3 regions of the Microbispora sp. NPDC088329 genome follow, and region 3 is predicted to be linked to each of the others. Evidence: riboswitches for the same ligand, from Rfam matches in the RefSeq annotation. Region 3 holds a riboswitch; each other region holds the start of a gene.

What was found. Region 3 has a riboswitch for cyclic di-AMP ahead of AB0O28_RS00205 (NlpC/P60 family protein). Riboswitches for the same ligand answer to the same signal wherever they lie in the genome.
Region 1: another riboswitch for cyclic di-AMP. It lies ahead of AB0O28_RS08835 (CHAP domain-containing protein); the one in region 3 lies ahead of AB0O28_RS00205 (NlpC/P60 family protein).
Region 2: another riboswitch for cyclic di-AMP. It lies ahead of AB0O28_RS15065 (CHAP domain-containing protein); the one in region 3 lies ahead of AB0O28_RS00205 (NlpC/P60 family protein).

What each region holds. Positions count from the first base shown of each region.
Region 1 covers NZ_JBFBIP010000003.1:319,438-329,784, forward strand. The annotation lists gene AB0O28_RS08805 (GntR family transcriptional regulator) at 1-246, shown strand, start outside; gene rox (rifampin monooxygenase) at 476-2,017, shown strand; gene AB0O28_RS08815 (helix-turn-helix transcriptional regulator) at 2,150-2,599, shown strand; gene AB0O28_RS08820 (VOC family protein) at 2,605-3,015, shown strand; gene AB0O28_RS08825 (excinuclease ABC subunit UvrA) at 3,161-5,551, shown strand; gene AB0O28_RS08830 (hypothetical protein) at 5,668-6,132, shown strand; gene AB0O28_RS08835 (CHAP domain-containing protein) at 6,378-7,058, opposite strand; cyclic di-AMP (ydaO/yuaA leader) riboswitch at 7,073-7,204, opposite strand; gene AB0O28_RS08840 (HAMP domain-containing sensor histidine kinase) at 7,425-8,600, opposite strand; gene AB0O28_RS08845 (response regulator transcription factor) at 8,597-9,250, opposite strand; gene AB0O28_RS08850 (hypothetical protein) at 9,393-9,971, shown strand; gene AB0O28_RS08855 (peptidoglycan-binding protein) at 9,968-10,347, shown strand, end outside.
Region 2 covers NZ_JBFBIP010000006.1:229,804-240,150, reverse strand. The annotation lists gene AB0O28_RS15090 (four-helix bundle copper-binding protein) at 1-392, shown strand, start outside; gene AB0O28_RS15085 (MarR family transcriptional regulator) at 449-952, shown strand; gene AB0O28_RS15080 (hypothetical protein) at 1,027-1,626, opposite strand; gene AB0O28_RS15075 (hypothetical protein) at 1,784-1,984, opposite strand; gene AB0O28_RS15070 (DUF305 domain-containing protein) at 2,226-2,864, shown strand; gene AB0O28_RS15065 (CHAP domain-containing protein) at 2,895-3,956, opposite strand; cyclic di-AMP (ydaO/yuaA leader) riboswitch at 4,125-4,267, opposite strand; gene AB0O28_RS15060 (AAA family ATPase) at 4,537-6,015, shown strand; gene AB0O28_RS15055 (tetratricopeptide repeat protein) at 6,012-7,211, shown strand; gene AB0O28_RS15050 (dienelactone hydrolase family protein) at 7,325-8,068, shown strand; gene AB0O28_RS15045 (DUF6295 family protein) at 8,079-8,366, shown strand; gene AB0O28_RS15040 (GNAT family N-acetyltransferase) at 8,532-9,281, opposite strand; gene AB0O28_RS15035 (hypothetical protein) at 9,580-9,831, opposite strand; gene AB0O28_RS15030 (hypothetical protein) at 9,893-10,347, opposite strand, start outside.
Region 3 covers NZ_JBFBIP010000001.1:34,368-44,714, forward strand. The annotation lists gene AB0O28_RS00185 (TetR/AcrR family transcriptional regulator) at 1-533, opposite strand, end outside; gene AB0O28_RS00190 (FAD-dependent monooxygenase) at 617-1,840, shown strand; gene AB0O28_RS00195 (hypothetical protein) at 1,950-2,855, shown strand; gene AB0O28_RS00200 (hypothetical protein) at 2,926-4,014, shown strand; cyclic di-AMP (ydaO/yuaA leader) riboswitch at 4,336-4,493, shown strand; gene AB0O28_RS00205 (NlpC/P60 family protein) at 4,552-5,118, shown strand; gene AB0O28_RS00210 (TOPRIM nucleotidyl transferase/hydrolase domain-containing protein) at 5,189-5,758, opposite strand; gene AB0O28_RS00215 (PEP/pyruvate-binding domain-containing protein) at 5,833-7,116, opposite strand; gene AB0O28_RS00220 (DNA-binding protein) at 7,176-7,571, shown strand; gene AB0O28_RS00225 (transcriptional regulator) at 7,568-8,203, shown strand; gene AB0O28_RS00230 (hypothetical protein) at 8,503-8,745, opposite strand; gene AB0O28_RS00235 (helix-turn-helix transcriptional regulator) at 9,257-10,180, shown strand.

The DNA.
Region 1 (10,347 bases), on a different contig from region 3:
GCCGACGCGGGGGTGGCGGTCGCCCGGGCGTCGGAGGTGGTCCGGCCCGGTCTGCTCGGCCCCGCCGCCGCCCGCCACCTGCACGAGCCGCAGGGCGGCCCGGTGCTCCTCAGCACCCGGATCACCTACACCCTCGACGCCACGCCCGTGGTGTCCGACCACGCCACCATCCTCGGCAGCATGATGGAGATCCGCACCGAACGCGCCGCCACCGGCCTGTCTCTCACCTGGGGCCCCACCAGCTGAGACCCTCCCGCCGCACACGCCGGCGGCACCTCGGCCGTGGCGGGAAAAGGATTGGACGGGCCGATGCTCGGACTTGTAGCTTGCAGCTGACCGTGACGCCGCCCGAGGAGGTGAGACCCATGAACGCTGTATCGATGTGGGTGCTCCCCCTTCCCGTCACGGCCGGGCGATCGACGTAGGTGTCGCCGGGAGCGCCTCACCAACAAGGCACTCCCGAAAGGCAACACCTATGGACTCTCAGTTCACCGCCGGGCCGTCGTCGAACGACAGGGCCGGGCGCGACGCCACCGTGGGCGACGTCCCGGGGCCCCGGTCGCCGGCCTCCGGCGCCGATCACGCACCCCTTCCGTTCGACGTGATCATCGCCGGGTGCGGGCCGACCGGCGCGATGCTGGCCGCCGAACTGCGGCTGCACGATGTGCGGGTGCTCGTTCTGGAGAAGGAAACCGAGCCCAAGTCGTTCGTCCGCATCGTCGGTCTGCACATTCGCAGTCTCGAGCTGATGGCGATGCGCGGACTGCTGGATCGCGTTCTCCCGCATGGAAGACGGCGTCCGGCCGGCGGTTTCTTCGCCGCCATCCCCAAACCCGCGCCCGCGGGCCTGGATTCCGCGTACGCCTATCTGCTGGGCATCCCGCAGCCGGTCGTGGAACGCCTCCTGGAAGAACACGCGACCGCACTGGGCGCGCAGGTCCGGCGTGGTTGCGCGGTCGCCGGTCTCGAGCAGGACGACGAGGGCGTGACCGTCGAGCTGGCCGACGGGGAACAGCTGCGTTCGCGCTATCTCGTCGGCTGTGACGGCGGGCGCAGCACGGTGCGCAAACTGCTCGGTGTCGGCTTCCCCGGCGAGCCCTCACGCAACGACACGCTGATGGGCGAGATGGAAGTGGGTGTGCCGCAGGAGGAGATCGCCGCCAAGGTGGCCGAACTCCGCGAGACCCATCAGCGATTCTGGCTCCGGCCCTTCGGCGGAGGGGTCTACAGCGTCGTCGTCCCCGCCCTGGGAGTCGGTGATCGCGCGAAGCCGCCCACCCTCGAGGATTTCAAACAGGCGCTGCGCGCCATCGCCGGAACCGATTTCGGTGTGCACTCCCCGCGTTGGATGTCCCGCTTCGGGGATGCCACCCGGCTGGCCGAACGTTACCGGGTCGGGCGGGTGCTGCTGGCCGGGGACGCGGCACACATCCACCCGCCCATCGGCGGACAGGGCCTCAACCTGGGCGTCCAGGACGCGTTCAACCTCGGCTGGAAACTGGCCGCACAGATCCGCGGCTGGGCGCCGGAGACACTGCTGGACACCTACCAGGCCGAACGCCGACCGGTCGCCGAGGACGTGCTGGACAACACCCGCGCCCAGATGGAACTGCTGTCCGCCGAACCGGGCGCCCAGGCCGTGCGCCGGCTGCTCTCCGAGCTGATGGACTTCGACGAGGTGAACCGCCATCTGATCGAGAAGATCACCGCCATCGGCATCCGCTACGACTTCGGCGAAGGGCCCGACCTGCTCGGCAGCCGCCTGCCCGACATCGACGTGAAACAGGGCAACCTCTACAGCCTGCTGCATCGCGGCCGCGGCCTGCTGCTGGACCGGACCGAACGCCTGACCGTCGGCGGCTGGTCGGACCGGGTCGATCACCTCGCGGATCCCGCTGCGGCGCTGGATGTTCCGTGCGTCCTGCTACGCCCTGACGGCCACGTCGCCTGGATCGGCGACGATCAGCAGGACCTGGACGACCACCTCTCCCGCTGGTTCGGCAGGCCCGCCGACTGATCTCACCTGAGCGGCGGCCATCCCGCGGATGCGCGGGCCGGACATCAACCGCCCGCCGGCATGGCGGAAAACGGCCATGCCGGCGGGCGGTGGCCGCGCGAAAGTGTCGGTGGCGCGACGTACTATCCCCAGGTGACCAGCAGAACCGCCTCGCCGCAGCACCTGCGCGATCTCGCGCTGCTGCGCCGAGTCCGTGACCGCATCGACCGGGAGTACGCACAGCCGCTGGACGTCGAGGCGCTCGCCCATGGTGTGAACATGTCGGCCGGGCACCTCAGCCGCCAGTTCCGGCTCGCCTACGGCGAATCGCCGTACAGCTATCTGATGACGCGGCGCATCGAACGCGCGATGGCGTTGCTGCGCCGTGGCGACCTCAGCGTGACCGAGGTCTGCTTCGCGGTGGGCTGCTCGTCTCTGGGCACCTTCAGCACCCGCTTCACCGAGCTGGTCGGCGTGCCGCCCAGCACCTACCGACGCCAGGCGGCGGACGCGACCGCGGGCATGCCGCCCTGTGTGGCGAAACAGGTGACCAGGCCGGTCAGGAATCGAGAAGCGCCACTCGCCGAGCCGCGGCTAGCGTGACGGCCATGGACGTCAGGATTCACTCGGTCTTCCTCCCGCACGACGACCCGGACGCGGCCCTGGCCTTCTACCGCGACACCCTCGGTTTCGAGGTCCGGGGCGACGTCGGTTACGGCGGGATGCGCTGGATCACGGTCGGTCCTCCCGGCCGGCCCGGCACGTCCATCGTCCTGTACCCGCCGGCCGGCAACCCCGGCGTCACCGACGACGAGCGCCGCACCATCGCCGAGATGATGGCCAAGGGCACCTACGCCATGATCACCCTGGCCGCCGAGGACCTCGACGGCCTCTTCGAACGGCTGCGGGCCGGCGGCGCCGAGGTCGTTCAGGAGCCCGTCGAGCAGCCGTACGGGGTTCGCGACTGCGCCTTCCGCGATCCCGCGGGCAACATGATCCGCGTCAACGAGCTGCGCTGAGGCGGCCCTACCGCATCGCCGGTTCCGCGGCGGCCCGCGCAGGGCGCGCAGAACCGGGCGTACCGCTCGAAGCTGGTTGAATCAGTCAGGCGACGCCGGCGCGGGTCGCGAGGACGGCTCCGCCTGAAACTTATATGGAGACACGATGACCATGGCCCCGAGGACGGACACGCGGTCGGCCACGCCGCACGTCGCCGACACCCACGACCTGATTCGCGTGTACGGCGCGCGTGAGAACAACCTCAAAGACGTCAGCGTCGAGATCCCGAAACGCCGGCTCACGGTGTTCACCGGCGTCTCCGGCTCGGGCAAGAGCTCGCTGGTGTTCAGCACGATCGCGGCCGAATCGCAGCGGCTGATCAACGAGACCTACTCCGCGTTCGTGCAGGGCTTCATGCCGACGCTGTCCCGGCCCGAGGTCGACGTGCTCGACGGGCTGACGACCGCGATCGTCGTCGACCAGGAGCGGATGGGCCCCAACCCCCGTTCCACGGTCGGCACCGTCACCGACGCCAACGCGATGCTGCGCATCCTGTTCAGCCGGCTCGGCCGGCCGCACATCGGCTCGCCCCAGGCGTTCTCCTTCAACGTCGCCTCGATCAGCGGCGCGGGCGCGGTCAAATTCGAGCGCGGCGGCAAGACCGTGAAGGAGCGGCGCGAGTTCAACGTCACCGGCGGCATGTGCCCGCGCTGTGAGGGCATGGGCCGGACCTCCGACATCGACCTGTCCCAGCTGTACGACGACTCCAAGTCGCTCAACGAGGGCGCGCTCACGATCCCCGGCTACAGCGTCGACGGCTGGTACGGCCGCATCTTCAGCGGCTCCGGTTTCTTCGACCCGGACAAGCCGATCCGCGACTTCACCAAGAAGGAACTCCACGACCTGCTCCACAGGGAGCCGACCAAGATCAAGGTCGACAACATCAACCTCACTTACGAGGGCCTGATCCCGCGGATCCAGAAGTCGATGCTGTCCAAGGACAAGGAGGCATTGCAGCCGCACGTCCGGGCGTTCGTGGAGCGGGCGGTGAAGTTCATGACCTGCCCCGAGTGCGGCGGCACCCGGCTCAGCGAGGCGGCCCGGTCGTCCAAGATCGAGGGGGTCAGCATCGCCGACGCCTGCGCGATGCAGATAAGCGACCTGGCCGACTGGGTCCGCGGCCTGGACGAGCCGTCGGTCGCGCCGCTGCTCACCACGTTGCAGCAGCTCCTCGACTCGTTCGTGGAGATCGGACTGGGCTATCTGTCCCTCGACCGGGCGTCGGGCACGCTGTCGGGCGGCGAGGCGCAGCGCGTCAAGATGATCCGCCACCTCGGCTCCTCGCTCACCGATGTCACCTACGTCTTCGACGAGCCCACGACGGGCCTGCACCCCCATGACATCCAGCGGATGAACGGTTTGCTGCTGCGGCTGCGGGACAAGGGCAACACGGTGCTGGTCGTGGAGCACAAGCCGGAGATGATCGCGATCGCCGATCACGTCGTCGACCTCGGCCCCGGCGCCGGCACGGCGGGCGGCATGGTCTGCTTCGAGGGCACGGTCGAGGGGCTGCGGGCCGGCGGCACCGTCACCGGCCGCCACATCGACGACCGGGCCGGCCTCAAGAAGTCGGTGCGCACGCCCACCGGCACGCTGGAGATCCGCGGCGCGACGGCGAACAACCTGCGCGACGTCGACGTCGACATCCCGCTCGGAGTGCTCGTCGTCGTCACCGGAGTGGCCGGATCGGGCAAGAGTTCGCTCATCCACGGGTCGATCCCCGCCGGCGCGGGTGTCGTGTCGGTCGACCAGGGCGGCATCCGCGGCTCGCGGCGGAGCAACCCGGCGACGTACACAGGGCTGCTCGACCCGATCCGCAAGGCGTTCGCGAAGGCCAACGGCGTGAAGCCGGCGCTGTTCAGCGCCAACTCCGAGGGCGCCTGCCCCACCTGCAACGGCGCCGGCGTCATCTACATGGATCTGGCGATGATGGCCGGGGTCTCCACCACCTGCGAGGAGTGCGAGGGGAAGCGGTTCCAGGCGGCGGTGCTGGAGCACAAGCTCGGCGGGCGCGACATCAGCGAGGTGCTCGCGATGCCGGTGGAGGAGGCCCAGGAGTTCTTCGGCTCCGGCGAGGCGCGCACGCCGGCCGCGCGCGCCATCCTCGACCGGCTCGCCGACGTCGGGCTCGGCTACCTCACGCTCGGCCAGCCGCTCACCACGCTGTCCGGCGGCGAGCGGCAGCGGCTCAAGCTGGCCACCCACATGGGCGACAAGGGGGGTGTCTACGTCCTGGACGAGCCGACCACCGGCCTCCACCTCGCCGACGTCGAGCAGCTGCTCGGCCTGCTGGACCGGCTGGTCGACTCCGGCAAGTCGGTCATCGTGATCGAGCATCACCAGGCCGTCATGGCGCACGCGGACTGGATCGTCGATCTCGGTCCGGGCGCCGGTCACGACGGCGGCCGGATCGTCTTCGAGGGCACTCCGGCCGATCTCGTCGCCGCCCGCTCCACCCTCACCGGCGAGCATCTCGCGGCCTACGTCGGCGCCTGACCGGGGCCGTCGGGGCCGTCGCGGGCACCGCGACGGCCCCCCGCAGGAACATGTCGTCAGGACACGTCAGGCACTAGGGTGACCGCGATCGCCTGCGTCGGCAAAAGGAGATGATCATGACCACCGACCCGACGATGACCCGGATCGGTCAGGGGGTGGAGTTGCATCACCACCAGGGCCGGCGTGAGGCCGCGCGCGACCTGTTCGCGCAGATCTGGGACGACATCGGCGGTGAACAGGGCGACCCGCTGCATGTTTGCGTCCTCGCCCACTCGATGGCCGACGTACAGGACGACGTGCACCAGGAGCTGATGTGGGATCTGCGTGCGCTTGCCGCCGCCGATCTCGTCACCGACGAGCGGGTGGCCCAGGCCGGGGTGCCACTTTCCGTGGCCGGCCTGTATCCGTCCTTGCACCTGAACCTGAGTGAGTGCTATCGCAAGCTGGGCGACTCAGGCCGCGCCCGTGAGCATCTCCAGCAGGCGCGGGCCTTGATCGGCGAACTCGGCGACGACGAGTACGGGCGGCTCATCAGGGGCGGCCTGGAGCGGCTGGCCGAACAGTTGGGCGAGGCCACCTGACGCGCTCCGGTTTGATCGAGTCGGACCCCACCAGGAACGCCTGTCCTTCTAGGATCACTGGGTCTGTTGGAGGCTCGATCCTTGCCCCGATCGACCCGGCCGGACGGCCCCGCTCGGGAACCCGTCGCGGATCGCGGCGTGCGCATGCACAGCGATAGCGGGCGGCACTCCGGTCCTTCGCGTGGACGGCGAAGCGCGCCGGGATCGCCGGCGCGCTTCGGGGTCCGTGCCGGACCGCCGGCCCGTCAGGCGGAGGCGGTGGTGGAGGCGTCCGCGGGATACATCGGGTAGCCGTACCCGACCACCTGCGAGGTGGGGCGGGTGCGGGTCTCGACGGCGCCGCCGTCGCCCGTGTTGCCCTCGATGGTCCGGATGGTGCCGTCGCCGTTGTCCTTGACGACGAAGCCGACATGCACGATGTCGTCGATGTCCTTGCTGCCGTTCCAGTTGAAGAACACCACCGCGCCCGGCTTGGGCGTCTGACCCCAGCGGCCGTGGTCGGCGAACCAGCGGGCGTGCTCGACCGTGTAGGCGTCGGAGCCCATGACGGGCCCGATGCCGAGCTGGTCGCCGACCCAGGAGACGAACATGTCGCACCAGGCGGCGTTGAGGTAGCCCTTCAGGGTGCCTCCGTCGCGGGCGAGGGTCTCACGGGCGCGGGGCGAGGACATGTACCACTGCTGGAACTTGGTTCCGCCGCCGGCCGCGTTCTCGCTGATCCCGACCTGGCTCCTGGCCAGGGTCAGCACGTCCGCGGCGCTGATCTTGGGCAGCGTGGAGGCGATCTCGGCCATGGACTGCGAGGCCGCCGGGCCCTTGCCGGCGTGCGGGTTGTCGGCGTGCGCCGCCGGCGACGCGACCAGCACGGTGGCGGCGAGGGCCCCGCCCGCGAGGGCAGCGCGCATACAGGTGTTGAGGACGTGCATGGTGGGGCGAACTCCCTTACTTCCATGCCGCCTACCGGGTTAGCTGACGGGTTCGGGCTGGAAGTCGCCCTACGGCAGGCATGCCGATTCACCCCAGGAGAGGTGGGTCCCCGGCTCCGCGGACGCGGACTCGGCGGCCGGGCGGCAGGCCGGTATCGGCCGGCCGCGTCGGTCTGAGGAGGGCTTCTTGACCATTGAGATGAGCAAGTGCGCCCTGAGATGCCTAAAAGGTAATAGACCAGGTCAAACCGGTCAAGTTAGACCAAGTCAGATTTTACGGTGCTTAGTGCGGCAAGTCGGGCGGGGTGGGTAGCAGGCCGCGCCACGTGATCATCAGGGGCGCGCCGTGGCGCGCGCAACCCGTGATCACCCGGGCAGGCGCACGGTCACCGCCAGGCCGCCTTCCGGCCGGGCCAGCGCCTCCGCCGTGCCGCCGTGTGCCACGGCGATGGCCCGGACGATGGACAGGCCCAGCCCCGCCCCCCGGGCGGAACGCACGCGGTCGCCGCCGAGCCGGCGGAACGGCTCGAACATGTCGTCCACCTCGTACGGCGGGACGAGGGGCCCGGTGTTCTCCACCGTCACGCTCACCCCGGCCTCGTCCTCCCGCAGCCGGACCCAGACCTCTCCGTCGCGCACGTTGTACTTGATCGCGTTCTCCAGCAGGTTGAACAGGCAGCGCTCGAGGAAGAGCGGATCACCCTGCGCGACCGCCGGGCGCAGGTCCTCGTGGACGACCACCTTCCCGCGTCGCGGCTGCAGGTCGATCTGCTCCATCACCGTGCGGACGACCTGCCGCAGGTCGACCGGCCTGCGGCAGGTCACCTCCTGCTCCGACTGGGCCAGCATGAGCAGGCCCTCGATCAGCCGCTCATACCTCGCGTTCGTGCCCAGCAGCGCGCGGGCCAGCGCCTTGAGGTCCTCCGACGCGGCCGGTTCCTCCAGCGACACCTCAAGGACCGTACGGTTGACCGCCAGCGGGGTGCGCAGCTCATGGGAGGCGTTGGCGATGAACCGGCGCTGGGCGTCGAACACCCGGTGCAGCCGGTCGAGCATCGCGTCGAAGGTGTCGGCGAGCCGTTTGACCTCGTCCTGCGGGCCGCGCAGGGCGATCCGCTCGTGCAGCGTGCTCTCCGACAGCCGCTGCGCGGTCTCGGTCACGCGGTCGAGCGGGCGCAGAGCGCGGTCGGCCACCAGGTAGCCCAGCACCACCGCGACGGCCCCGACCAGGATCATGACGATCACCGTCGACCTGAGCACGTCGCTCAGCACGTCCGCCGCCCCCTGCTCGACATTGGTCCGCACCCGCTGCGCGAGCAGGTCGCCGTCGGGCAGCCTGCCGCCGGGGACGGCATCGGGGGCGCCCGCGCCGGTCACCTTCGACGCCACCGCCACCACGAACCGCTGGTTGAGTGCCCGCGCGGTCAGCAGGTGGGTGAACCACAGCAGCACCGACCCCGCCAGGAGGAACAGCCCGCCGTACAGGAGGGTGAGCCGCATCCGCAGACCGAGCCCGCCCCACAAGGACAGGACGCGGGTCACAGCCGGTACCCCCGGCCCGGCACGTTCTCGATCACCGGCGGCTCGCCCAGCTTGCGGCGCAGCGAGGTGATCGTGACGCGCAGCACGCCGGTACCGGCGCCGGCGTGCTCGTCCCACACCTTCGCGCGCAGCCGGGCCGGGGTGACCAGCCCGCCGCCCGCGCTCATCAGCTCGTGCAGCACGTCGAACTCCTTACGCCCCAGCGCCACCTGCCGCCCGTCCCGCACGACCGTGCGGCGGGCGGGGTCGAGCCGGATCCCGGCCCGCTCGATCGCCGGCGGCACCGCCCGGGGCGTGCGCCGGGCCAGCGCCCGGATCCGGGCCACCAGCTCGGCGAACGCGAACGGCTTGACCAGGTAGTCGTCGGCGCCCAGGGACAGGCCCCCGACCCGGTCCCGCACCCGCCCGGCCGCCGTCAGCATGAGGATGCGGCTCGCCCCGCCGGCGCCGACCAGCTCCCGGCACACCTCGTCTCCGTGCACCTCGGGCAGGTCGCGGTCGAGCACGACCACGTCGTAGTCGACGTAGGCGGCCAGCTCCAGCGCCTCCCGGCCGTCGCAGGCCACGTCCACCGCGATCGCGTGCAGCCGCAGCCCGCGGGCGACCGCGTGGGCCAGCTGTTCCTCGTCCTCGACCACGAGCACCCGCATTCCAACCTCCCGCTCGGCTCCGAGACTGGCGCAGGAGGTGTTAGCCGCGGATAAACGGATCTCGCTTATCCGCGTTTAGCACCGCCTCCGCTGAAGTTGGGCCCCGTCCCGGGCGAACGCCCCGGGAAAGAAGGAGCGACCCATGCGCTTACGACCGCTGCGCGCCCTGGGCCCGGCATTCGGGCTCGCGCTGGCACTGGCCGCCTGCGGCGCGGCCCCCGCGGACGACGGGATCGCCAGTGCGGGCGGCGCCACTCCCGGCGCCACTCCCGGCGCCACTCCCGGCGCCACTCCCGGCGCCACCACCGGCACCGCGACGGGCGCGACGACGAAGCCGTCACCGGGCACCGTCGACCGGCAGGAGGCCCAGCTCAAGTTCGCCCAGTGCATGCGCGAGCACGGCGTGGACATGCCCGACCCCGGCCCCGACGGCCGCGTCCGCATCATGGGCAAAAAGGGCGAGGAGGCCGTGATGCGCAAGGCCATGCAGGCCTGCGAGCACTTCATGAAGGACGCGGTCGGCGACAAGCTCGGCGGCGACGACCCCCAGGTGCGCGACCGCATGGTCAAGTTCGCCCAGTGCATGCGTGAGCACGGCATCGACATCCCCGACCCGGCGCCCGGACAGGGGATCCAGTTCAAGCTCAAGCCGGGCCAGGAGAAGGCGATGGAAGAGGCGCAGAAGGCCTGCGAGGAGCTCGCGCCGGGGAGCAGGCAGTGAGGAAGGGCCTGGTGATCGCGGGCGCCGGCGTCCTCGCCCTGGCCGCCGCGGGAACCGCAGTGGTCCTGTCGGGCGGCGACGGGGCCGGCGCGGCCGGGCCTACCGCACCCCCGGTCCCCGCCACCGGGGTTCCCGCCACCGTGTCGATCAGCCGGCAGGACGTGGTCGACACCAAGACCGTGGAGGGGGCGCTGACCTACTCCGGCGAGCGGCAGGTGAGCACCGACGCCACCGGCATCGTGACCTGGGTGCCCGCCGAGGGGGCGATCGTCCGGCGCGGCCGCCCGCTGCTCAGGGTCGACCGCAGGCCGGTGGTCCTCATGTACGGCTCGCTGCCGATGTACCGCCCGCTGCGGCAGGGCGTCGACGACGGCCC
Region 2 (10,347 bases), on a different contig from region 3:
TGATGCTGGAGACCTATCCCGCCGATCTCGGCGGTGTGGACAGGCAGGTGCTGGCCAACTGCATCGAGGCCTGCTTCGACTGCGCGCAGACCTGTACGGCCTGCGCGGACGCCTGCCTGAGCGAGCACGCGGTGGCGGAGCTCGTGCGCTGCATCCGCACCAACCTCGACTGCGCCGACATCTGCGCGACGACGGGCCGGGTGCTGTCCAGGCACACGGGCTACGACGCGAACCTGACGCGGGCCCAGTTGGAGGCGTGCGCGCAGGCCTGCCGCAGCTGCGGCGACGAGTGCGGTATGCACGCCCACGTACACGAACACTGCCGGGTGTGCGCCGAGGCGTGCCGGCGCTGCGCCCAGGCGTGCAACGAGCTGCTGGCCGCGCTCGGCTGAGCGTTTGCCCGATGCGATGACGTACCGGTGAGAGAGACCGTGTAAAAACGGTTCCTATGGCAGAAGAAGGGGACGACGAGCCGACCGGCGACGACCTCGAGGCCGTCACCGCCGCCGTGCTCACCGCCTCGCGTGTGCTCGTCGCGATCTCCGCGCGGTCTCTCGCCGCCGCTGAGGATAGGGTCACCCTGCCCCAGTTCCGCATGTTGCTGGTTGTGGGACAGGGCGAGACCAAGCTGGTGACGCTGGCCGACAGGCTCGGTGTGAATCCGTCGACCGCCATGCGCATGGCCGACCGCCTCGCCGTCGCCGGTCTGATGAAGCGCGAGGTCAATCCGCACAACCGGCGGGAGACGCTGCTGCGGCTGACCGACAACGGACGGCGGATCGTGGACGAGGTCACGGCCCGGCGCAAGAAGGAGATCACCGCGATCCTCACGCGGATGCCGGCGGCCCAGCGGCGGGCCCTCATCGTCGCTATGCGGGAGTTCAACGACGCGGCGGGCGAACCGCCCGCCCGCATCGCCTTCCCGCTCGGGTGGCCCGGCCCGTCCTCCTGATCGCCGTGTCAGGCGGCCCAGCGGCGGGCGTTCGCGAACCCTCGCGGGCGGCCCGGCAGCGGGTCGGCAGCGGGTCAGCAGCCGGAGGCGGCGCAGGCCCCGGGGATGAGCCCGGGGGCTCCGTCGGCGCCCGACGGCACCTCACCCCGGTCCTGGCCGGCCCCGCCCTTCGAGGCACCGCCCGTCTTGCCCGACGAGCCGGTCCCGGCCCGGCCCGCTCCGGCGCTCTTCTGACCGGACGAGCCCCCGCCCGAGGAGCCGGAAGCGGTGTCCGCGCCTCCTCCGGCGGGTGCCTGCGCTCCACCGGAGCCGTCTCCGCCGGACCCGATCGCGCCCTGGTCCGACGCGCCCTGGTCCGACGAGCCCTGCGATTCCTGTCCGTCCCCCGCACCGGCGTCGTCCCCGGAGGAACCGGAGGAACCGGCGGTATCGCCGTCCTGTGCGGGGGCCGCCGACTGCTGCGTGCCGCCCGCGGCGGGCGGACCCGACGGGTCCGAGCGGCCGGCGAGCGCGTAACCCGCTCCCCCGGCGGCCAGCACGGCGACCAGGGCCGCGGCGGCGATGATGAGGGGTTTTCTGTTCTTCGGCCTGGTCGCCGGCTCCTCCTGACTGGAGAGGACTTCCTGCCGGAACCGATCATCCTGGCTCGTCTGCGAGGGGACGTGCCCGTGCATGTGAGACAACTCCCAGCGGTCGTTTCGGGGGAAAGCTCCACGGCTTCCGCGGGTGGCTGCCCACCTTAGCCCCACTGGTGACCAAATCTCACAAAGAGCACTAAACAATCATGAATTCCCCAGGGTTTCCTCTGGTCCGGGCACGCCGCGCACCAGCTCAGCGGCTGTGCGTCGCGGCGCTGTGGTAGTCGGTGTACGTGTAGGGGTTGCCGAGAATCCTCGTTTCGGGGATGTCGGGGTTCATCCCCTTCTGCCACGCCTCCTCGCCCAGCGTCGCACGCAGATACTCGACGGTCCGCTCCACCTCGCGGCGGGCCGCGGCGAGGTCCACGCCGGCAAGGCGGTGCTCGTGCTTCACCACACGCGACCGTTCACGAGGACCGTGTGCACGTCGCCGCGCTGCGCCTGGAAGCGACATGCTCGTACGGATCGAGCACAGGCGGAGAGCTCCCGCCGGGCGGGGTACGACGGGGAAGAGGCGGGCAGGTCCGCCTTGACGCAGGTTCGGCGGGCGCCGCCGCGGGCGGGGGCCCGGTTCGCCCGGCAAGGCGGGGACGCAACCGATTCACGCCGAGAGCGCGAGAGTGGAGGTGCCGGCCATGAGGGGACGCGTTCTGCCGGCGGCCCTGCTGGCGGCCGGTCTGCTGACCGGCGGCGCGCGGGGCGCCGCTCTCGCCGCGACGGCCCCGGCTCAAACCCCGGCTCAGATCCCGGCTCAGATCCCGGCTCAGACGCCGGCACCGACGCCGGCGGCACCGGTCGGCACGACTCTCGCCTCCGATCACAACGAGCAGGACGTCATGTTCGCCCGGATGATGATCCCGCACCATCGTCAGGCGGTGGAGATGGCGAAACTGGCCGAGGGACGGGCGTCGGACCCCCGGGTCGTGCGGCTCGCCGAGCGGATCGAAGCCGCCCAGTCTCCCGAAATACGGACGATGAGCGGCTGGCTCACGGCCTGGGGCGAGCCGGTGTCCGGCGAGAGCCCCGCGCCGGCGCACCGTCACGCCATGCCCGGCATGATGTCCCCCGAGGAGATGCGCCGTCTCGAAGGGCTGTCCGGCCGGGCCTTCGACCGGGAGTTCCTCTCGATGATGATCCGGCACCACGAGGGCGCGGTCACCATGGGGCGGGACGAACTGCGCGGCGGGGTCTACGAGCCGGCCCGGCGGCTGGCGGCGTCCGTCGTGTCCAGCCAGTCGGCCGAGATCACGGAGATGAAACGCCTGCGGGGATGAAGCGGACGACGCGGGCGGCCGCCGACGGTGTCAGACGATGCTCGGGCGAGGGGCGCCGTCTTCCCCGCCGGATGCCGGACCGCCGGACGCCGCCGCATTGACGGACGCCACATTGACGGGCGCTGGATTGACGGGCGCCGGCTTGACGGGCGCCGGACCGCCGGACACGGGCGCCGGACCGCCGGACACAACATTGACGGGCGCCGGATTCGCGGACGCCCGCGCGGACGGGCGAGCGGCCCGCGTCGTGGCCCCCACCGTGGCCCCCACCGTGGCACGCGCAGTGACCCGTCCGGGGCCGCGTTTGCGGTGCCGTCCGCCGGAGGTCGCCGCCGCGGCCTTGACCCGGAGCCCGGTGACGGCGGTGGAGACGACCGCGAACAGCAGGCCGGCCGGCAGGACGGCGTCGCCGGGCGACCACACGACGCCGGGGGACTGCCCCTGCGTGGCCGCCAAGTTCCTGATGGTGAGCCCCACCGCACCCGGGACGCTCGCGTGCACCGCCGCCACGGGCTGGATCGTCACCGGCGCCTTCGGCGTGACCTTGACCTTGCGCGGCAGGCCGTACCCGACGATCTTGCTTTTGTCGCGTACCTTGCGCTTCAGCCACACGCCGTCGACGTTGCCCTCGATCGTGTGGACCTTCCCGTGGACGACCTTCTCGACCACGCCGACGTGGTCGATGTCTCGGATCTTCTTGGACCCCGACCAGTCGAAGAAGACCACGGCGCCCGGCTCGGGCGTGCCGCTCCACGCGTCGTGCTCCTTGAACCACTTGGCGTGCCGTGTGGTCAGCGCGAACTCGCCGACGCGGTCCTGTACGCCCGCCTGGTTCGCCGCCCAGGAGACGAACATGTCGCACCAGGGGGCGGTCCTGAAGTCGGGGTCCTTGGCGATGGTGTCGGCGTACCATTCGCCGAACTTCGTGTGTTTCCCGGCTCGTTCGCGGTAGCCCAGTTCCGGGCGGACGGCGTCGAGCAGCTGTCGTGCTATCGGATCGGTGGAAATCGCGGGCTCCTCATGGCGCGCTTCGAGACATGACGAACCGGCCCGCGGGCGTGACGGCAGGGCGGCATCACCGCGTGACGGCACGGCGGCCGGAAGACACGGCCGCGGCGGGGCGGGATCAGAAACGGGAGACGTGGCAGCCCGTCACGGGCGCGCCATCACCCCGGAAGCCTGGAGACGTTCCAGGGCGGGCATGTGGTCCGGGCGACGGACCCCGGACCGGGTGGGCAGGTGGAGCGGACACTCCACGCGCTCTCCTCTCCTTGGCCGCCTACCGGGTTAGCTGACGGGTTCGGGCCAGGAGTAGCCCTACCGGATGGTCCGGATTCACCCCAGAAAAGGTGGGTCCCCGGTTCCCGGGATCGATGACATCCGGGATTCGGCGGTCGCCGGTCGTCCTCGGGTTGAGGACCGCTCACCGGCGTGACACACGGGAAGCTTAGTAGATAACAAGTAAGACACGGCCAAAAACCCGGCAAACAGCCCGATTCCTGCTGCGGTCGGCCGAAGTTTCCCGCAGGTCCCCACGGTTGCGGGCAACCAACCGTGAGATGCGCCACAGGGGGCGCCGACGGCCGGGCGGAGCCTGTAGAGATCACCGCTGTCCGACCACGTGGGTAGCCTTACGGTCATTTCGGATCGACCGACAGAAGGGACCCGGGCAGTGCTGGACGACGCCGGACTCCAAGCCCTCCGGGAGGCGGCGCGGCTGTCTCCGGACAACCTCCCCCTACGGCGGCACCTCGCCGGGCAGCTCCTGGCCAAGGGATATCTCGCCGACGCCGAGGCCGAGTACCGGGCCGCCCTCCTGCTGTCGCCCAGGGACCCGGACGTCGTCGCCGGTCTGGCGGAGGCCTTCGTCCGGCAGAGCTCTTACGGCGCCGCGCTGTCGGCGCTCCAGCCACTCCTGGCCGAGCCCGGTTTCCCGCCGCGGATCGGGCTGCTCGCCGCCAGGGCGCTGCTGGGCGAGGGTGACGTGCCCGGCGCGGCGCGCCGCTACCACGACGCGGTCTCCCGCGATCCGTCGCTGTCCGACCCCGGCCTGGCCGCCCGGCTGGAGCCGCAGCCGGCCACGCCGTACCAGACCCAGACACAGCAGAGCCAGACACAGCAGAGCCAGGCGCAGCAGCCACAGACGCAGCCCGGCACGCCGTACGCGCCGGGGCCGCCACCCGGCCCGGCGTACCCCCCACCTGCGTACCCCGCACCGGCGCACGACGGCGACGTGGAGGTCCAGCGCTCCGGTGTCACCTTCGCCGACGTGGCGGGAATGGAGGCGGTCAAGGATGCGCTGCGGATGAAGCTCCTGCTCCCCGTCCAGCAGCCCGAGCTGTTCGCCGCGTTCGGCAAGCGGGCGGGCGGCGGAGTGCTGCTGTACGGCCCTCCCGGCGCGGGCAAGACCCACCTGGCCAGGGCGGCGGCGGGAGAGCTCGGCGCGTCGTTCATCGACGTCGGCCTGGCCGACATCCTGGACATGTACATCGGGTCCAGCGAGCGCAACCTGCACGCCACGTTCGAGATGGCCCGGCGCAACCGGCCGTGCGTGCTCTTCTTCGACGAGGTCGACGCGCTGGCCGCGCGCCGCTCGGACATGCGCCAGGCGCACACCCGCCAGCTGGTCAACCAGTTCCTCGCCGAGCTCGACGGCGTGGACGAGAACGCCAACGACGGCGTCCTGGTGCTGGCGGCCACCAACGCGCCCTGGTACATCGACGTCGCGTTCCGGCGGCCCGGCCGCTTCGACCAGCTGGTGTTCGTGCCGCCGCCCGACGCCGCGGCCCGCGCCGCCATCCTGCGCATCCTCTGCCGAGACAAGCCGCTGGCCGAGATGGACTACGACGCCGTGGCCCGGGTGACGGACGGGTTCGTGGGCGCGGACCTCAAGGGTGTCGTCGACCGCGCGGTGGAGACCAAGCTGCATCAGTCGATCAGCGCGGGCCGGCCCATCCCCCTGTCCACACCCGACCTGCTGGCCGCGGCCCAGACGGTGCGGCCCACGGCCGTACGCGAGTGGCTGACCACCGCGCGCAACTACGTCCTGCACGCCAACGACTCCGGCGCCTGGGACGAGCTGATGCCCTGGATCAACGGCACATCCAACGGTGCGTTCGGCGGCAAGAAGGGCGGCAAGGGCAGGTGGTGACGGCCGCGGCGCCACTCGAAAGGGCACGCACGCTGCTGACGCTGAACCGCCCGGCGGAGGCCGAACGGGAACTGCGCGGCCTGCTCGCCCGGGAGCCCGAGAACGTCGCCGGGCACGCCTTCCTCTCCGTGGCGCTGACGCAGCAGCACAGGGCGTCCGAGGGGATCGGCGAGGCCACCGAGGCCGTGCGGCTCGCGCCCGACCACTGGTTTCCCCACTACGTCGCCGGGCACGCGTACCACCGGGCGGGGCGCCCGCACGAGGCCGTCGCCGCCGCGCGGGCGTGCCTGGCGCTGTCCCCCGAGCACGCGCCGGCGTGGGAGCTGCTCGCTCGGGCGCACGTCTCCCTCGAGCAGTGGCCGCAGGCGGCCGACGCGGCGGAGCACGGGCTCGCCGCCGACCCCGAGGACGCCGACCTGGCCGGCATCCTCGCGGTGGCCCTCACCGTGCTCGGCGACGCCCTCCGGGCGAAGGAGGCGGCCGCGCGCGCCGTCGGGCTGGATCCCGAGAGCGCGACGGCCCATCTGGCGTACGGGCGGGCGCAGCTCGCCTTCGGCGCGCCGGCCGAGGCGGCCCGCGCGTTCCGCGAGGTGCTCCGCCTCGATCCCGGGTTCGACCAGGCCAGGGACCTGCTGGTGGCGGCGTTGAAGCGGCGTAACCCCGTCTACCGCGTGCTCGCGCGCCTTCGCGGCACGTTCTCCGGCGGATGGCGGATGGTGTTCCTGCTGCCGGCCGTGCCGCCGCTCATCGCCGTCTTCGTCCTCATCGCGCTGCTGCACTGGGCGGCCTGGGTCGCCGAGGCGGTCACCACCCTGCGCCTGGCCCGGGCCAGGGCCACCAGGCTGCTCTTCGACACCAGGGAGGCGAGAGTGGCGGCGCTGTGCTGCTGCCTTCCCGCCGCGGGTGCGGCGCTGCTCGTGGCCGGCGTGGCGACCGGCGGGGCGGCGCCCGCGGTGGCGGGCGCCGCCGTCATGGCCCTGGTCACCCCCGTGCAGGAGGCGGCGCACACGAGCGCGCCCCGCGGCCGCCTCGTGCTGTACGGCTGGTCGGGCCTTTTGGGGCTGGCCGCCGTCCTGTCGGCGATCGCGTCCCTCCCCACCGTCGCGCTGCTCACGGCGTACGCCGGGGTGGCCTCCATCTGGGTGGCGGCGGGCGTGCGGCGCCTGTTCGGGACGGGTGCGGCGCACGCGCTCTGACCGGCCCGGGGCCGATTGCTTAGTTAGTCAAAGCAAGCATTATCGTGGCCCTCCTGGACCCGCCGCCGGAGGCGACCGGCTCGTGCGGGAGCGTGATCACAGGTGGAGGGACTATGACCGACGCGATGTGGGCCGGCACGGTCGCCGTGACCGGGCACGAAGGCGCCGGCCTCGAAGCGTACGCGGCCCGGCCGCTCGGCTCCGCCCCGCACGGCGGGGTCGTGGTGATTCATCACATGCCCGGCTACGACGAGGCCACCAAGGAGATCGTCCGCAGGTTCGCGGCGAACGGCTACGCCGCGATCTGCCCGAATCTGTACTCCCGGGAGGGCGCCGGCGTCAGCCCGGACGACCAGGCCGCGGCGGCCCGGGCCAAGGGCGGCATCCCGGACGAACAGCTCGTCGGCGACGTCGCCGGCGCCGCGGCCTATCTCAAGGCCCTGGAGCACGCCAACGGCAGGATCGGTGTGATCGGCTACTGCTCCGGCGGACGGCAGGCCTTCCTTTCCGCGTGCTCGCTGGACATCGACGCCGCGGTGGACTGCTACGGCGCCTTCGTCGTCACCGCGCCGCCCGCCGAATATCCGCTCAAGGCCGAGCCGCTGATCTCCCGGGCCGCCGATCTGTCCTGCCCGCTGCTCGGGCTCTTCGGCGCGGACGACAGGTTCCCCTCGCCGGAAGAGGTGGGAGTGCTCTCCGCGGAGCTGGAGAAACTGGGCAAGGAACACGAGTTCCACGTCTTCCCCGACGCCGGCCACGCGTTCTTCGCCGTGGACCGGCCGGCCTACCGCCCCGCCGCCGCGGTGGAGGGCTGGAAGAAGGTCTTCGGCTTCTTCGGCCGCCGCCTCGCCGCCTGAGGAGACCAGGATGTGCACCTATCTCACCGAGAAGCTCCGTCTCGACGGCGCCGCCAAGGGGGCCTCGGGCTGGTTCACCGTCACCGACGGCATGGTCTACGTCGATCATCCCTACCACGCGTGCCATGAGCACACGGTGAACATCGACCTGACCAACCCCTCGGAGGGCCCGTCGGCCCGGGTCGCCATCGAGCTCACCGAGGAGGCGGCGCTCGCGCTGGTCGAGGCGATCCACAAGGCACTGGCCGCGGCGCCGCCCGGCCTCGCGTCGGCCGCTCCTCGTCCCGCCTCCGCCTGATCCGGCTCTCCCGACGCGGTCTCGTCCGCCCGCCCCTGCCGCGTCCGCTCGGGCCGCGTCTGGTCGGGCCGCTCGCCCTGCCCGCCCGAAGTAAGTGAGCAGGGCTGAGCGAGCAGGGCTGAGCGAGCGGGGTGAACGGCGGGGATAGCGCGGCCGGCGGGTGCGTCAGACGTCGAGCGACATGTACAGGCGGGTGCCGCCCGGCCGGAAGCCCACGCGTTCGTAGACCCGGCGCGAGCCTTCGCCTCCGTACTCCAGCCACACCGACCGGGCTCCCCCGGCGAACATCGTTTCGGCGAGCGTGGCGGTGACCGCGGCGGCGATGCCCCGTCCACGAAGGCCGGGACGGGTGCCGACCCCGGCGAGCTCCGACGTTCCCACGGCCGGGGCGGAGCACATGGCCGCTCCGGCGCAGCCGCCGCCGGGGGCCCGGACGAACCGGACCGCGCCGCCGCCCTCCTGTGTGCGGCGCAGCCGGGCCGCGCCCTCCGGCGAGGCGGCGAACTCACCGCCGAAGGCCTCGGACAGTGCGGCGTCGATCGCCGCGTAGTCCTCGTCGGTGGACGGCGTCTCCACCGGGAGAGCGGCCTGCGGCCTCGTCAGCGTGGCCGGGGTGCAGACGAGGTAGTCGTGCACCGCCTCGACGGTGAACCCCGCCTCACGAAGCGCGGGCTCCACCTCGGGCGCGGCGTCCGGGGCGAACTCGAGACGGGGCTTGAGCCCGCGCTCGCGAAACGCCCCGATCAGCGCCGCGACCTCCCGCCCGCCCGGCCTGGCGCCGGGCAGGGGTGTCGCGTAGTTGACGTACGGACTGGTGGTGCCGGGATCCACGCCCACGACGAAGTCCCCGGTCTCGACGACTTCGGGACGGCGGCGCAGGTTGGCCACGGCGAAACTCTGGACATCGATGCCCACGGTGATATCGACCTCACGAATGACAGGGTGAAGCGGTTCGCCCGCAGCGCGGAGCGGAGGGGTGAACTCGCATGGGAAAGCCATCCCGGACGGGGATTGGAGACGGTGCGCGGGGCACCGGTCGCGTGGGGCCACCGTGAGACGGTGAGGCAGTGAGCCGCTGTCGCGGGAGGCGTGGCGGTCAGTGCCGACGGCGGCCGCCGCGGGACGCCGAGAACATAGGCTTCGTTCCTTCGCTGCATTGTTCGTGTGTGAAGCGCGCTCACTCTCCCAAGAGGGTCCGTGAGCGCGCAAGCCGTTATTCGCCTGCCGAGTCAGCGCGTCGCGGGCGCGTCACCGGGCCGCCGGACGCCCAGCCGCGCGGCGAAGGCGGCGGCGTCCTCGGCACGTGCCCCAGTTGGAGCAGGTCGGACTCCAGCGCGACCACCCCGTCGGCGACGGTGGCGAGGGGCCGTTCCCGGCGGGAGGTGCGCGGCGAGCGGCCGGGGCCCTCGGGGCCCAGGACGGCGGCTTGCCGCTCGCCGGCGGGGACGAGAAGGTCGGGGGCCACCAGCCGCGGTCGCGGGTGTCCCGCAGCGGCACACGCCCGTGCCGTGCCGTGCCGTCCCGTCTCAGGACCCTGGGCGGTACTCGACGGTCCGGCGGCCGCCGCCGGGATAGATCATGATGAGGAGGTCCTGAGTGGTTCCGGGGTCGCCGGCCGGCTTGCGGTAGTGGACCCTGACCCGGTAGTGCCCCTTCCCTCTGAACGCGAGGTTCGGCAGGTCGCTCATTCCCGCGATGGGATCCATCAGCTCGATGTGGCCGGTCGGGCTCTCATAGCCGACCTCCACCACGTGGTCCCAGCCCTTCACCTCGACCGGAGGCCGCCGCCGGTACAGCTCCGCCGTCAGGCAGTTGTCGAAGTCGGAGTGAGTGAGGATCATCAGATGCCCCGGGAGGGCGGCGACGAGCCCGCCGGCCCGGAGCCTGTCCGGCAGCCCGTCGTCGAACGCGTCGTCCGTCTCGGCGGACTCGATGATCCCGTAGTCGGTGCCCATCAGCGCCCTGACGACCCGGAGCGGCC
Region 3 (10,347 bases):
TCGCGCGCCGACGGGGCGTGATCGGGATCGACGAGCCACTGGGTCGCCATCCCCCCGAGCAGCGCCTGGTAGAACGAGCCGACGGCCATCGCCTTCCGCTCGTCCGCGCCCGGATCCAGGTTCTCGAAGATGGCCGCGAGTCCCAGCCTCGCCTGCCGGTTGGCGGCCCCGAACGCCTCGCGCAACTCGGGCAGACGGTCCATCTGCGCGATGAGCTCGAACTGAATGGCCCAGAGCGGCCGCAACCTGACGAAGGACTCGATGATCCGCGTCCAGGTCGCCTCGAATCGCTGTGCGGGGGCGCCGCTGAGCGACGCGTCGGCGGCGAGAGTCTGCTCGATCTCCTTTCCCCATTCCTCCATCGCCTCGATGAGAGCCGCGTTGAGCAGCGCCTTGGTCGATCTGAAGTGATAGCCGATGGCGGCGAGGCTCGTGCCGGCGGCCGCCGCGATGTCCCGCGCGGTGGTGCCGGAATATCCCTTCTCCATCAGGCAGCGCTTGGCTCCCGCGAGCAGATCTTCCCGGTTTCCCATGGTCGGAGCTTAGCCGACGTCCGAACAAACGTCTTGCACATTTGTCCTAGACATTTGATTGAGACGTTTGTACAGTCTCAGTCATGAAGCACATCCTGATCTCCGGCGGGAGCGTCGCCGGCCTGACGCTGGCTTTCTGGCTCCGTGAGCACGGCTTCGCGGTGACCGTCGTGGAACGCGCGCCCTCGCCGCGGGACGGCGGCTACAAGATCGACATTCGGGGAGCGGCACTCGACGTCGTCGCCCGCATGGGGCTGCTGGAGGAGGTGCGGCGGCACAGCACGGACATGCGGGTCGCACGCTTCGTCGACGCGCGGGGCAGGCAGACCGGCACGATGAGCGCCGACCTGTTCGGCGGTCGCGAGGGAGACGACGTCGAGATCATGCGCGGTGACCTCACCCGGCTCCTGCACGCGGCGATCGGAGACACCGTCGAGTACGTCTTCGACGACTCCGTCACGGCCCTGCGGGAGACCGCGGACGGCGTGCGCGTCACCTTCGCGAACAGCTCCCCGCGTACGTTCGACCTGGTGGTGGGCGCCGACGGCCTGCACTCGAACGTCCGCGCGCTGGCCTTCGGTGAGGAGTCCCGGTACGTCCACGACCTCGGGCACCACATCTCGATCTTCACGGTGCCGAACCATCTCCACCTGGACCGCACGGAGATGATGCACCCGGCCCCCGGCAGAAGCACCGGCATGTACAGCACCGGGCGCGGCGACGACGCCAAGGCGATGTTCCTCTTCTCCTCGCCGCCGCTGGAGTACGACCGGCGGGACACCGGCCGGCAGAAGAAGCTGCTCGCCGAAATCTTCGCCGGTCAGGGCTGGGAGGTCCCTCGTCTCCTCGACGCGATGTGGGACGCGCCGGACTTCTACTTCGACTCCATCAGCCAGGTGCGCATGGACCGCTGGTCGTCGGGCCGGGTGGCCCTGGTCGGTGACGCCGCCTACGCCGCGTCACCCGCGTCCGGTCAGGGCACCAGCCTGGCCCTGGTCGGCGCCTACGTTCTCGCCGGCTGCCTCGCCGAGACGGCAGCAGACCACGCCGCAGGAGACCACGCCGGGGGGTTCGCCGCGTACGAGCGGGAGATGCGGCACTTCGTGGAGGAGAACCAGAAGCTCGCCGCGAACAACCTCAAGGGCATGGTGCTGAAGTCCAAGGCACAGATCCGGTTCCAGATGCTGATGTTGCGGCTGATGCCGCACCTGCCGGGCAAAGACCGCATGATCGAGCGGGTCACCGAGCCCATCCGCAGGGCCGCGACCGCGATCACGATCAGGGATTACCGAACGCCGGCCGCGTAGCCGCGGACACCGTCATCCGCGTGACCAGCCAACGCCGATCGCTGGGGATCCAGCCCGAATCCGGAACATTCCGAGGTTCTCCGGCATCTCACCCGGCATGAGATTGCGCATGGCTCTCGCGGCACTTCTCCTGGCCACCGTTCCGCTGAGCGGACAGCCCGCGGCGGCCGCCACGCCGGCCACGATCGCGTACGCGCGGCTGACCCAGGCGTGGGAACTGGTCCTGACCGACGGAAACGTGGTGAAGGTGCCGGAAGCGCTCGCCGCGGCACCCGACGACGCGGTCAACGCCGGCTGGCGGGCGCCGTTCCTGATCAGCGGGGACGGACGGCACTTCTTCTACTTCCGCGAGTCGGACGGCCTGTTCGTCGAGCGGACCCCCAACGGCAGGGAAAGGGTGGTGTCACGGGAGATCAAGGCGTACGACATCGGCGAGGAGTGGCCGTGGGTGTCGTATGACGGGAGTTTCGTGATCGTCGGGAACTCCGCACCGGCGCTGGGGGCCTTCGTGGACCTGCGGAAAGGCACGACGATGTCGAATCCCGGGGGAAGGGACGACTGGAGCTTCGACGGATTCAGCCCGGACGGCGAGCGGCTGCTGTTGAGAAGGGTGGGCGGGAGCCGGGTGACGGTGTTCGATCGGCGACTGCGTGCCCGGTTGCGGCTGAAGGCGAAACTGTCGCCGGACGCGCTGGCGAACGACCACCACACGGCAGTGGAGCTCGTCGGCACGTCACCCACGTTGCGCAGGCTGCGCCCGGTCGACCTGCGCACCGGCCGCGCGGGCCGCACCGTGACCGTGCGGTTGCCTCGCGGGCAGTACATCGACGACCTCGAATTCGACCAGAAGGGACGCCTGATCGTCCGGTCGAAGACCAAGACGGGCGTGGCGATCTACCGGGTCTCGAAGACGACCGGCAAGGCGTCGCTGCTGCGCAGCCTCGCCAGGCCCGACGCGAAGGCCTGGGTGCTCCCGGGCGACAGCGCCTACGAGCCGTGGACGGAGAAGAAATGAGCCCGGCCGTCACCCGTGTGAACGGATGCCCTCTCCCAGACGTCGTACTGGCGAGTGGAGGGGAAGCACCATGCGTACCGTACTCGTCTCGGCCGTGACGGCGCTCGGGCTGGCGTGCATGCCGGCCGTGGCGGCCTCCGGCGTGACCCACCAGGGCCCGCAGGCCGGGCAGACCGCGTCGGCGTGGCGGCTGACCAGGGTGAACACACTGCCGGGGGACGACGTACTCAACGACCTGACGGTCCTGGGCAACGGGTCGGTGTGGGCGGCCGGTCACCGGGTCGTGAACGGCAGGCAGCGGGGACTGGTCCAGCGGTTCGACGGCGGCTCGTGGACGGTGATCCCCGGCAGCCCGCCGTACGAGCTGAAGGCCGTGACGGCGACCTCGAACAGGGACGTATGGGTCTTCGGCCCGAAGAAGGCCGCCCGGTGGAACGGCCGCGCGTGGACCACCCTCTCGCTCGGCGGCTTCTCGGCGACGGACGCCGACGCGGCGGGCGCGAAGGACGTCTGGGCGGTCGCCGAGTCCTCGGCCTCGGCCAGGCACTGGAACGGGTCCTCCTGGAAGAGCGTCCGGCTGCCGGCCCGCGCCGCCGCCGTCGACGCCTTCACCGCCGGTGACGTCTGGGCGGCGGGAACCACGGGCGACCGTCCCGCGATCATGCGGTGGAACGGAAGGTCCTGGGCACTGGCGCCCACGCCCGCGATCAAGCTGCCCGCTCCCGACGCGGCCGCGGTCCTCAACGACATCGCCGTCGTGAGCCCGGCGAACGTGTGGGCCGTCGGCGGCGTCACCTGGGAGGGCGCCGACGACGAGGGCGACGACGTGACCTACGGCCGCACCCTGGTCATGCACTGGAACGGCAGGTCATGGGACACCTCGATCGGTGCCGCCAACGCGCAGCCGTACACGGAGGTGGAGCCCGACGGTCAGGGCGGCGTGTGGGTCGTGCAGGGCAGCTGGAACCCCACCCTCTGGCATGTCACGGGTTCCGCGTGGCGCGGCGCCCCGCTTCCCCATAAGGCCGGCACCGACGCCGTCCTGTTCTCGATCGCGCGCAGGCCCGGGACGGCGACGGTGTGGGGCGCGGGATTCACCGTGCCGCAGGGCGACCCCGACGACCCCTCGGCCAACGGCGCGTTCTGGCGCACGCGCTGACCGGCTCGTCCGCGGGCACGGCCGACTCTCAGCGCGGGCACGGCCGGCTCTCGGCCCGGCGCATGGCCGAACGCCGTGAAGGTCGCCCTCTCGGGATGTGATGAGCGTCACAAAAAGCAGCCTCACCTGCGTACTGACCTGCGGTTTTTCCTTTTGATCCTTTAACGCCTTTTTGCCCCCTTTGCAGCGATATGGGGCTGCTTGGTAGTTTCCTTGCCCTACGGCGGCGCCCCTGTGGCGCCGCCGCGGCGAACCCGGCCCGGCCGTGTTCGGAAGAAACCATCCACAGTCACCGCCGCCATGTCCTCTCCGCCCCCCTGGGCGCCGGTGATGCCGAATCCGAGCAGCAAGGAGGCCCGGAGCCGGGGAACCAGTCGACCTTCGCCGAAGGTCTGGGGTGAATCGGCGCGCATGCGCCGTAGGGCGACTTCCCTGCCCGAATCCGTCAGCTAACCCGGTAGGCGCAAGCGGAAGACCGTAGGGAGAGATCCCCTGTCCACCAACCCCACCACTCTGCTCCGCATCGCCATCGTCACTGTGGGTAGCGCCACGCTCACCGCCTCCGTAGCGGGCTTCGGCGCACTGCCCGCGGCCGCCGCTTCGGAGACGATGGCAGCTCCGCCCCCGGCCCCCGGGGTCATCGCACCCGAGCCCGCCGTCACGGGGGTCACCCCGGACACCAGCGCGGCTCCCGCGGCGGAGGACGCCGCGGACAAGAAGCTCACCAAGGCCGCCCTCCAGCAGAAGAAGGCCGAGCGGGCCATCAAGGTGGTGAGAAAGCACCTCGGTGACCCCTATGTGTGGGGCGCCACAGGCCCGCACGCGTTCGACTGCTCCGGGCTCGTCCAGTTCGCCTGGCGCAAGGCCGGCGTCAAACTCCCGCGTACGACGTGGTCGATGCTCAACGCCGCCAAGAGAAAGGTCTCCCTGGCGCATATCAAGCCCGGCGACCTCATCTTCACCAGCGGCGGCGGTCACGTGGGCATGTACGTGGGACACAAGAAGGTGATCAGCGCGCCGCACAGCGGCGCGGTGGTCAGCGTCGACAGGCTCAACGGCTATTGGAGGAACGGCTTCCTGACCGCCGTACGCCCCGGCGTCTGACCCGGGACGTCGTAGAGGCGTCCGGCGGAGCTGCCCTGCCGGGGCACCGTCAGGGCAGCTCCGCCTCTGCTCACCCCTGCCGCAGGTGGGCCAGCAGTCCGTCCAGCGGCCGTGGCACGCGGTCGGGCTCCAGTGCCGCGACGAGCCTGCCCGAGTAGCGGATCTTGCGTCCGCCGCCTGATCCCATGAACCGGCGCAGCTGGTCGTGAGTGCTCCGCCCGCGCCATCCGGATTGCTTCTGGAGTGTGCGGAATGAGCGGAGCTCGCCCTCGGCATCGAGGACGCGTTCCACCGTGGCGGTGCCGAGGGCGCGGATCAGCTCGTCTTCCAGGTCGGCCACGCACACGAAGAACCCGAGCGTCTCCAGATCGCTCCTGTCGAGGTCGGATCCCAGGCCGGCACGCTCGAGGCCCCTCCGGAAGGCGCCCTCTTCACCGGCGTCGTACAGACCGGCCAGCCGGAGGTCGCGACCGGCGGGGCCGAACCTGCAGGCATATGTCCCGATGTTCGTGGCGCCGCCCATCGCCACGACGGAGATGCCTTCGGCCGCGAGGTCCCGGCCGCGGCGCTCGGCCAACGTCTCGACGGCCGACTTGTCACTGGTCCCCTCGACCAGGACCACAGTGCGCGTACGGTTCACGCGCTCAGCCTCGCACCCCATCCGGTGGAGTCCGTACCGGTTTTTCCTCCTCATGGGAGCGGCAGCGTGGCCGGCTACGTCGAGCCCGCGTTCGCCTCTGTGCCCGCGATGATTCCGGGCTCCGCCGTGGCGGTGCCGGTGGTGCCGTCGATGGTGACGACGGTGCCGTCGCGGAGCCTGCTCGTCACGTTCGGGATGCCGAGGACGGCGGGGATGGCGCGTTCCCGAGCGACGATCGCGGCGTGGGAGAGCACGCCTCCGGTTTCGGTGACGACGCCGGCGGCGATGCGCAGCAGCGGTGTCCAGGCGGGGTCGGTGAAGGGGCAGACGAGGATGTCGCCCGGACGCACGCGCGCGAAGTCGCCGCGCCCACGGACGATTCTCACGGTGCCGGTCACGGTGCCGCGGCTGCCCGGCGTCCCGGTGAGTGTGACGGCCGGCATGTCCGAGGCGTCGGAGGGCGATGCCGGTGGTGGCGGTGCGGCGGTGACCGGCCGTGCCTGCAGAACCCAGACGCGGCCGTCGGCGATCGCCCACTCGATGTCCTGCGGTCCACCGAGCACGGCGGCGATCTGTCCGCCCAGCTCGGCCAGCCGCGTGGCGGTCACGTCGCCGAGCGCCGGCCGGTTCCGGGAGCCGGTGGGCACGTCGCGGATGACGAGCCGCGTGCCGCGCCGGTCAAGGCGCTGCTGTTTGTCCGCCACGGTGCGGGTGACCGACCCGTCTGCCGTGACCCGGTAGGAGTCGGGGGTGACCCTGCCCTCGACGACGCTGGGGCCGAGGCCCCAGGACGCCTCGATCCGGGTCGCGTCGCCGGAGTCCGCGGGGGTGAACATGACCCCGGACACCTCGGCGTCCAGGTGGCGTTGGACGATGACGGCCATCACAGGGTCGCCGGACGGTCGGCCGTCGCGGCCGGAGGCGGCCCGGTATTCGACGGCACGCGGGGAGAACAGCGAGGCCCAGCAGGCACGTACGGCCTCGGCGACCTCACCGGCTCCCTGCACGGCGAGGAAGCTCTCGTGCTGACCGGCCGCCGACGCCTGAGCGGTGTCCTCCCGCGCTGCCGATGATCTCACCGCCACGGGCGGATCGCCGAGCTCGCCGAGCGCGCGTTCCAGCGCGTCGATCACGGCGGCGTGGACCGGCCGGGCCTCGATCGTCCGTGCCGCCGCATGGACGTCGTCCGGCTCGCCGGCGAACCGCCCGAGGTCCAGGTCGCGGACAGCGGCCAGATAGGCGGCGAACGAGACGACAAAGCCGTCGGGCACGGGCAGACCCGCGCGGAGCAATGCGCCGAGGGCACCGGCCTTGCCCCCGCAGGTGCCGGCGACAGCCTCCATGAGGGGTACGATCATCCGCCCCGCTCCTCAACAAATTGTTGACAATAGTTTATTGATTGTCCATCCTGGGACGCATGCGACGCAAGCACGACAGCGCGTACGGCGTGGGTTCCGACCACGTGCAGGCCCAGCGTGAGCAGGACGCGCGTGCACGTCTTCTGGACCTGGGCGCTGACGAGCTCGACGCCCGCCCATGGCGCCCCTCACCCGCCCCGCCGTCGGCGGTCGACCTCGTGCAGTTCGCCGTCTGGCGCAACGCCGGCCTGGACCCGGAGGACATCCTGAGCGCGCTCGCCCTCCTGCCCGCCGCACGAGCCGAGGTCGAAGGGCTCGAATCCGCCCTGCTGTTCATCGCCAGGAGCGCGGGTCTCACCTGGGCGCAGATGGCGCACGCGATGGGGTTCAACTCCCCTCAGGCGTGCCAGCAGCACTACATGCGCCTGACAGCGCGACAGGACGCCGACTCATGACGCGAGAGTCTCCGCTCGACCTTTTGGTCCTGCACGCCGTGCGTATCACCGGCTTCGCGGACACTCCGGTGATCGCCCGCCGGTACGGGCTCGACGAGGCCACGACGAAAGAGGCGCTGCGCGACGCCGAGGCGCGTGGCTGGGTCGAGCACACCGCCTTCGCCGGCACCGGAGGCTGGTCGTTGACCGACCCCGGCCGGGCCGAGAACGAGCGCCTGCTCGCGGCCGAACTCACCCGCGCCGGCGGTGCCGACGAGGTCCGCGACGTCTACCGCGGGTTCCTCCCGCTGAACGCCCTTCTGCTACACGCCTGCACCGACTGGCAGATCCGCCCCACCGCCGGCGATCGGCTCGCCGTCAACGACCACTCCGATCCGGTCTGGGACGCCGGGGTGCTCCATGAGCTCGCCTGCATCGACCGGGCACTCACGCCACTCGCGGACCGGCTCTGCCGCGTTCTCACGCGGTTCCGCGGATATGACACACGGTTCTCCACAGCCCTGGCCCGCGCCCGAGCCGGGGACGGCGCCTGGGTCGACCGCACCGACGTGGACTCCTGCCATCGGGTCTGGTTCGAGCTCCACGAAGACCTCATCGCCACGCTCGGCATCGACCGGCACGCGGAATCCTGACCTCGATCTCCGGACGACTCCGCGCCACGGCCACGGAGGGACAGACGCCGAAGCGGTCAGGCCCTGGTCGACGTCGTCCTCCCGCCGTGGCCCCGTTCTGGGATGGATTGCCGGACCAGAAGACGAACGAGACCTCCGGGCAGGCCTGACCGCCGCCCGGAGGTCTCAGTGATTCCGATCACTCCTCCGTCGAGGTCGTCACCCCGGCGAGGCACCGGGCAGAAGGGTCTCCGGCGTCGACACCGGTCGACGAGCCCGTATTCATGCGACCCACCGGTCCTCCGGAAGGTCGGGACGGCTCAGCGTTCGTAGAGGTACCACCCGCTGGGCGTCCCCTCGCAGTAGTACCAGTCCCCGGAGTGCCCTTCGGCCTCGGCTTTCTTCTGCTCGAAGTAGCCTTCCACGGCATTGCAGATGTATTTTCCGGCCTCGCTGGGCGCGAAGCTGCTGATCAGCGTGGCCGCCTGTGCCGGGCCGGCGAGCAGACCGGCGCTGGAGGCGGCGGCGGCCGCGACGACGGCGATGCGCGTTCCGAGTTTCACGCTTCGACTCCCATCGATCGGGTGCTGGGGGCGGATCCGGAGCCCACGGCGAGTTGATCTCGTACCGCCGACGGTAGGGTCCGCGACGGACGGCTCCCTGGATCTTCTGAACCGGGGTTTGGCATGCCTACCGAGATCCCGCGGTTCTGCGCTATGGCGGCAGGCTGAAGGCTTCGCGGCCATTGGGGAAACCCGCAGGTAGTCCATGCCGGCGAGGCTCCTGCCCGCGTCCCCGCGCCGCCGACCGGCAGTGCGCTCGACGGCTTGCCGTACGGCGCGGGCCGAGTGATGTTTCAGCGGTATCGCAGAAGATCGTTGTGGCGGGTGCGGCGGCTCCGTACTTCATGGGCGCGTCGTGGCCGCACTCGGCACAAGGTCGTCGGAGTCCGGCGGACGCCGGCCGGCCGAGCACGTCCACCAAAAGGAGGAGGACACCCGGCGGTGCGCGTTCGGTGAATCTTGGGCCGGGTGAAGCCGCCATCGCCGCGCGGTGGTAATGCAAACTTCAATCATGGGCAACGAGCGGGCAGCGGCCCGGGAGCTCGGGATATTCCTGCGCTCTCGGCGCGAGAGGACGACTCCGCAGGACCTCGGGCTGGAGCCCGGCCCGAGGCGAAAGGTCGAGGGACTCCGGCGCGAAGAGGTCGCCGCTCTGGCCGGGCTGAGCACCGACTACTACCAACGCCTGGAGCAGGGCAGAAACGTGCGCCCCTCCGACGCGCTACTGGACTCGATCGCCGACGCGCTCGGCATGGACGAGGTGGAACGGCGTCACCTGATGAGGCTGGCGCAGTTGGCGCGCAGACCGCGGCTTCCGGCCCTCCGTGCGGCGGACCGGGTGCCGAGGAACACCCGACTGCTGCTGGCGGCGATAGACCTGCCGGCGTTCGTGGCCACCAGGCACCTCGACATGCTCGCATGGAACAACCTGGCCGCGGCGCTGCTGGGCGATCCCCGCGAGCTTCCACCAGACCGGCGCAACGTGCTCCTCATGCTGTTTCACGAGGCCTTCCGGCTGCGGTGCCCGGGCTGGGAAGCCATGGCGTTGGACTACATCGGCATCCTGCGTGCCGCCGTCGCCACCGATCCGGATCATCCACGGGCGGTCGCGGTCGTGAACGAACTGAGCGTCGGCAGCCCGGAGTTCCGTCGGCTGTGGGCACGGCACGACGTCAGGGAAATCGTCCACGGCACCAAGACCATCCGGCACCCGCGCGTCGGCGACATCGCCGTCGAGTGGGACGCCTATCCGCTGCAGCCCCCACCCGGACCGCTGATGATCGTGTTCACCCCCAAGGCCGGGCACGAGGAGCGGCTACGCCTCCTGAAAGTCATCGCGGACGCCGGCGAGGACCGTGAGCCTCACGCCGCACCCTCACCTGCCACGCACCTCGCCGACGACGGCAGGCGACCGGCGCCGCCGCGTCCGCGGTAGCCGTCGCGCAAACGGCTCGAACACCATCAAACGCGCGCCTCGTCGCCGCAGCCGAAATCCGTCGACGATGAAAATTTCATCGCGACGTCAGAGGCGGCCGCGGTTTCTGTCCTGGTCAAACCCGAAGGAATGGACGGCCGAAGGCGAGGATCCTTTCCAAGGAGAAG